Regions from separate parts of the Paenibacillus sp. NPDC058367 genome, predicted to be linked through region 1. Evidence: riboswitches for the same ligand, from Rfam matches in the RefSeq annotation. Region 1 holds a riboswitch; the other holds the start of a gene.
The links. Region 1 has a riboswitch for cyclic di-AMP ahead of ACFWMP_RS15335 (APC family permease). Riboswitches for the same ligand answer to the same signal wherever they lie in the genome.

Region 1 (3,427 bases):
GAACGAAGTACAATCAGGCGTACACCCGGATTCCATTCCTCCCACCGTTGCTCCATTTTTTGAATGTCCTCTTCATCAAAGCCAACATACACGGCTACAACATTATCCGTTAGAGACTTGGCATAGCTGATGGAATGTAGTACAGCACGTGTTACACCCGCAACAGGAACAACAACTGTACTGCCCTTAATCAAAGGTTTATCTGTACTCGGGCATATACGAAGCTGATCTGCAGTGTTCAAATAGTGCTTGTGAATCCGGTGGAACACGAACATTACAGCAGGTAAGAAAATGAAAGCCATCCATACGCTTGAGAATTTAGTGATGATAAAAATAAGCGTAATCGTCAATGTAGTCAGCATACCGATGGTATTTACAACAAATCTTTTTTTCCATCCCGCTGGTTTTGTTTTAAACCAATGAACCATCATTCCTAGCTGTGACAATGTGAAAGGAATGAATACACCAACCGCATAAAGTGGAATCAAGCTTTCTGTATTTCCGTGGAATGCAGCTACAAGCACAGCAGACAGAACACCTAGAAAAATAATACCATTAGAGAAACCTAGACGGTCTCCACGAACCATAAAAGCATGTGGCATATATTTATCTTTTGCAAACATAAATGCGAGCAGCGGGAACGCTGAGTAAGCTGTATTAGCTGCCAAGAACAAAATTACTGCTGTGATACCTTGAATGAAAAAATATAAGGTTCCGCGGCCAAAGGTCGATTCAGCGATCTGTGAAACAACCGTTGCCTTTTCATCAGGCACTATGCCGTACCAATACGCCAATAGTGTGATACCTGTAAACATAAATCCAAGTATAACCCCCATAACCATTAAGGTCTTGGCTGCGTTCTTTTCAGCTGGTGCTTTAAAGTTTGGAATGGCATTAGATACAGCCTCTACACCCGTAAGTGCCGAACAGCCAGAACTGAAGGCTTTTAATAGTAGAAACAAACTAACATTAGAAACAGCAGAGCCAATTTCAGGGACATTCGCATGTACGCCACCTGCTGCATATTTAATAATACCGGAGATAATCAACACTACAATCGACACTACAAACAAATACACTGGGATTGCGATGAATGAAGCTGATTCTGTAACTCCGCGAAGATTAATCAAAGTAAGTAAAATAATAACTGATACTGCAATAAGAACGGTGTGATTATGAAGACTTGGAAAAGCCGATGTGATCGCATCCGTCCCTGCCGACGCACTAACAGCTACGGTCAGAATGTAATCCACTAACAAAGACCCTCCTGCTAAGAGCCCTGTCGGAACACCAAGATTACTCTTGGCAACGATGTAAGCTCCGCCTCCCTGAGGATAAGCGTAAATCGTCTGCCGATAGGATAAAATCAGGATGGCCAGCAGGCCCAATACGGCTAATGCAATTGGCAGGGAATACCAGATGGCAGTAAACCCCGCAGCCACCAGTACAATCAAAATTTGTTCCGTTCCGTAGGCTACAGACGAGAGCGCATCAGAAGACAGGACAGCCAGTGCTTTAACCTTGGATAACTTTTCATGATCGAGTTCGTTCGACTTCATCGGACGCCCGATCAATAGTCGTTTTACCTTGCTTACCATGGTGGATACAGTTCCTTTCTTTGGGAGCTGAAACGGAATTTCCGCGCGCTGTTTTCATTGGTGGATTTCATAAATGCAGACACTAAAAATAGCATACGGAAATGATCCGCATGCTATGCATGGTCATTATCCCACCATTGCTTACGAGGTTAGCTGGCGGATTCGGGCTGTGGTTTAGCCCTACGGTATAAGTCTAATCGACCCATTCCGATTCACCCCATTGGCACATATGCCAAGTTTGGTTCCCCCGTTTTTCCTAAGAAAATTCAGCGCATATTCAACTTCTCACAAGGTCTAATATTAGTCTACAAAGTGTATACAGTAAAGCGTTGAAAAAAATGAAAAAAGAATGAAAAAACATCCAGTAAGCGCAAATACAGCGTCTTATTGGATGCTCTCTTTCATTCTCTTCAATTATCCCTCTGGATCGTGTTTTTAATCACTTTTCACATTTTTTCTGATCCTTTAAAATTAAAAAATCAAAATCCTAAACTTTCCTCTGTATCTAACTCCATCACTTCTTCTTCCTTGCGTCCGTACCAAAGTAAGATGCTAATTAAAGCAAAAGCGATTAATGCAAGGAAAGGAATCGTAATGAATCCAAAAAAGTTCAAGTAATCCTTATTACAAGGAACACCAATTGTACAAGGAAGCACTTTACTTAACGCAGGAATCTTCTGCTCCGCATAATGATAGATCGAGATACTGCCACCAATCAAGCTTAGTGGAAGTACATATGGGATAATCCTTTTATCCCCTCGAAAGGTTGCAATTCCCAAGAGGAATAACTGAGGATACATAAAAATTCGCTGGAACCAGCAAAGCTTACAAGGTTCATATTTCAATACTTCGCTCAGATACAAGCTACCAGCAACAGCAACTAAAGAGACGAACCAGGCCAGATACAGGCAGTTACGCTTGCAAAAAGATAGGAACTTTGTCACTTTGCCTCCACAGCTTTTGCGGCGTCGTTAATCTCAGTTGAAATCGCTTCAATGTTAAATGGATCCGCAGTCATTACTCCATTGATATAAAGGGATGGTGTAGTCGTCACCCCAGCTTCACTAGCTAACTGCATACCCTTATTCAGCTCATCTGCATACGTACGATCCTTAATATCTTTACGCAGCAGTTCGTAATCGATAGCTAACTTCTCTTTCTCCGCAAGGCTTACTAAGAAATCTTCAGTCGCCCATTCTTCGCTCTCATCACCTTGCTGAGCATATACAGCATCATAGAACTTCCAGAATTCATCATGATTCTGATGGTAAACAGATAATGCAGCAAGTGAGGCAGTTTCAGAGTCTGGACCAACGAAAGCCATATTTACAAAGTAGAGCGCTGCTTTTCCCTCGTTGACAAAATCTTGAACAATTTTCGGTTTAACTGAAGTTGCAAATTGGGAACACGCTGGACATTTTAAGTCTCCAAATTCAACAATTTTAACAGGTGCATCCTCTTTACCGACTCTAGGTAGCTCACTGTAATTGAATGCTACTGGTTCTCCCGAAGTGGCATTTTTTGCGGCATCTTTCGAAGCTAACATAAACAATCCAACAAAAATGATGACTACTAAAGCTATTGAACTAATAATTAAAATTCTCGTCTTCTGCTTTTGCTGCTCCTGTTCTACCCGCCGTTTCTCTTGTTTGCTGAGCTGGGGAACGCTTGTACTTTTATTAGGTTTACTCAAGGAGAGTTCCTTTCTGTCCTCTGTGGACTAATGTAGTTTTTATCATATACATTTAAAATTATATAATTTTTAATCTCTTTTTGGCAAACAATACTGTAAAAACACTGTAAAAAAGACACAGCGCTATAGCACTGTG
Region 2 (3,427 bases), on a different contig from region 1:
GGCTACTACTTGCTTGACTCCAATCTCTTTTAACAAAATCGCCGCCAGAATACTTCGTTCCATATTGTCGCCAATCGCTACAATCCCACAGTCAAAGTTCCGTACGCCGAGCGAGCGCATAATTCCTTCATCTGTAGCATCAGCCACTACCGCATGCGTCAGGTGATCGCTCATTTCCTCCACACGCTCCTCATGGTGATCAATGCCGAGCACCTCGTAGCCCATTTCCATCAGCTCAAGTGCAAGGCTTGAGCCAAAGCGGCCTAAACCGATTACTACAAATTGCTGTGCTTTCATTTCGGATTAACTCCTATCCAATAATTATTTTACCTTCTGGGTGCTTATACAATGGTTTACCCTGTTTAGGTCCAAGCGCATACACTAATGTTAATGGACCTAGCCGACCTGCAAACATGGTCAGACAGATCAGAATCTTGCCGAAGATAGACAGTTCAGGTGTCAGCCCCATGGTTAGTCCCACCGTGGCAAAAGCTGAGGTCGTCTCAAATAATATCGCTAAGAAATTACTATCCTCTGTTGTGGACAGTAACATCGACACCGTGAGGACCAATAGCAAAGCGAGTAATGTTAACGTCAACGCTTTATAGATACGCTCCTGCGCCAATCGGTAACGGAACAGTACAACATCTTCACGTCCGCGCAGCATCGCGATTACTGCACCAATCATAATCGTAAAGGTTGTAGTCTTGACCCCGCCACCTGTTGATCCTGGAGATGCACCAATAAACATAAGAATAACCATAAAGAACTGTGAGGCTTGCCGCAGTCCGGCAATATCCACCGTATTGGCGCCAGCGGTTCGGGGCGATACCGACTGAAAGAATGCCGATAATATTTTGCCGCCGAAATTTAAATTCCCCAGTGTGCGCTGATTCGTAAATTCAAATATAAAAATAACTAAAGCGCCGATAAGAATAAGCCCTGCAGTGGTGGAGAGTACAACTTTGCTATGCAAAGATAATTTACGTTTGACACGAAACTCCACCAGATCCGACATGACAATAAAACCAATACCGCCAGAGACAATCAGAAACATCACCACGATGTTCACTAGCGGGTCATATACATAATCGGTTAAACTCCGGAAATCCCCGAAAATATCAAATCCAGCATTATTAAACATAGACACAGCATGAAATATTCCAAAATAAATGGCCTTGCCCAGTGGCATATCAAACGCCCAGCGTAAGGACAGAAGCACCGCTGCACAGCCTTCGATGACCAAAGAATAAATAAGTACTCTCCGGATCAGTCGAACAATCCCCTCCATAGAGCCTTGGTTCATTGCTTCCTGAAGGATCAGTCTATCCCGCAAGGAAATTTTGCGTTTCATCATCATGGCAAATAAGGTCGCCATTGTCATAAACCCTAAGCCGCCCACCTGGATAAGCACCATAATTACGGTTTTCCCAAAAATGGTGAATGTCGTCCCGGTGTCCAGCACCACAAGTCCTGTCACACAGGTGGCCGATGTTGCAGTAAACAACGCATCAATAAAACTAACAGCATTCCCGCTGGTACTCGAAATGGGAAGCATTAGCAGCAAGGCTCCAATCAGAATGATCGATGCAAAACCAAGCACCATAATCTGAGGCGGAGAGAGCTTCAGGAACTTTGATTCAGAAACCCTGCGAAACTGTGAAGCCACTACGCTCACCCTCTTATCAAAATTTAAAGAATTCCAACAAAAAAAGCACTGGAAAACCAATGCTACCCTTGGTTCCTGCAGTAAATTAGCCTACGAGGTTAGCTGACGGATTCGGACTGTGCAGGCTGCCCTATTCGTTCCTAGAACGAAATTCACCCCTGATGAATAAAGATAACGCCTATGGCGTATACTCATCTTTTCATTACTTCTTATGGTTCCCCCGTTTTCACCTGAAATTCGGCTATTTACAATTGCATACAAATTATATATGTTATTTCGATAAATCACAAAGACACTATTAATGGTGATTCATATGAAAAATGCGGTTTGGAGAGGATGTACCACTAAGAGTGCCTTTTCTCATCACTTTTCCGTGTTTTCCCTGCAATTGCATCGATTTTCATGAAAAATGAAGAAAGAATCACCTTAAATTCATGGTATATATTCAGTTACCTATTCTATAATATCTCTATTACCCATAAAAAGAATATACGATGATTTTTGTAACTATCATGGCACTAATACTATAATGGAACATAACATTGTCAGTTTACAAGGAGGCGTTACATGAATCCCGTTGGCCAGCCCTTACAGCAACGTGCCCTCTCCAAGAGGCTCATCATCTCGGGCATTATCGGTCTTATTCTATTTATTATGTTTCAAATTGCTCCCTCGGTGCTAAATAGCCCTGCCGGGGAAGATACTACTGTCATCAGTAAGGCGGAAGCCCGCGACAAAGCCATATCATTCGCAGAACAAAAGCTGAACTACACCAAAGCACCAACCGATCAGTGGAATGTACTGTACGATACGGACTCTTCCTTTTATGGTTATATGTCCCGCGAGAAGCTTTTGGAGGACTATACAAAAAAGAAATTGGATCAACGATATCCTTTTGACATTTTCCGTGTAACACTTAGTCCTTCAGCGGAACAAGAGCCACTGATCTCCGTTGACCTCAATATGTATACTGGTGCAGTTGTCGCTTTCACACAAGGAGCAGAAGGATCAGGTACCGGATTACCAAACAATGTATCAACCAGTGCAAAAGAAGAGGACAAGGGTACTACCTTATCACTTGCACAAAAAGAAAATCTTGCCCGTCCCTGGCTTCAGGAATGGGATGTAAATCCCGCCAAGCTGCAAATTGAATCGAATACGGGAAACTACGGGCTCGTGTATACAGATCGTTCCGTTCAGATCGGTGAATCCTTATTACACTATTATTTCGATTTCACTGGCGAACAGGTATCCAGCTTTAAAGCAGGATTCACCGCTCCAGCCTGGCATACTTCCTATGTAAAGGACCAGACCTCTCTCGCGGAAAAGTTTACTTTATTCGGCTATGGTTTGCCTACTTTAGCTTTAGGAATTCTGGCACTCATCTACAGCATACTTAGAAGAGAACATACCTCCTTTAAGCGTGGAATATTCCTAAGCTCAGCTTATTTTGTAATCATGATGATCAGCACCTATAATATGCTCCCTGAATCCTCAGGCGAAGGACTCGAGGCTCAGATAACTTCCGTCATAATGTTCATCATTTATGCCTTATATAGCCTCCTAATGTCCTCGCTGCTCTATTTTTCTTTAGTTGGAGGGGACGGCCTATGGAAAAAAGAAGAGGGGATGAACCCATGGCCTCGCGCTAAAGAGCCTGGCTATGGAAAATATGTTCTGGATAGTATCCGGGCTGGATACGTCTGGGCATTCGTGCTGCTAGGGGTGCAGACCCTTATGTTCATCGTATTATCACTT

Region 2: it holds a riboswitch for cyclic di-AMP, as region 1 does, so the genes downstream of both, ACFWMP_RS26175 (TrkH family potassium uptake protein) here and ACFWMP_RS15335 (APC family permease) in region 1, are expected to answer to the same signal.

What each region holds. Positions count from the first base shown of each region.
Region 1 covers NZ_JBHXIZ010000002.1:939,360-942,786, reverse strand. Annotated here, with positions in the region: gene ACFWMP_RS15335 (APC family permease) at 1-1,598, opposite strand, end outside; cyclic di-AMP (ydaO/yuaA leader) riboswitch at 1,722-1,880, opposite strand; gene ACFWMP_RS15330 (disulfide oxidoreductase) at 2,078-2,542, opposite strand; gene ACFWMP_RS15325 (DsbA family protein) at 2,539-3,291, opposite strand.
Region 2 covers NZ_JBHXIZ010000006.1:171,785-175,211, forward strand. Annotated here, with positions in the region: gene ACFWMP_RS26170 (potassium channel family protein) at 1-297, opposite strand, end outside; gene ACFWMP_RS26175 (TrkH family potassium uptake protein) at 311-1,606, opposite strand; cyclic di-AMP (ydaO/yuaA leader) riboswitch at 1,741-1,922, opposite strand; gene ACFWMP_RS26180 (CPBP family intramembrane glutamic endopeptidase) at 2,237-3,427, shown strand, end outside.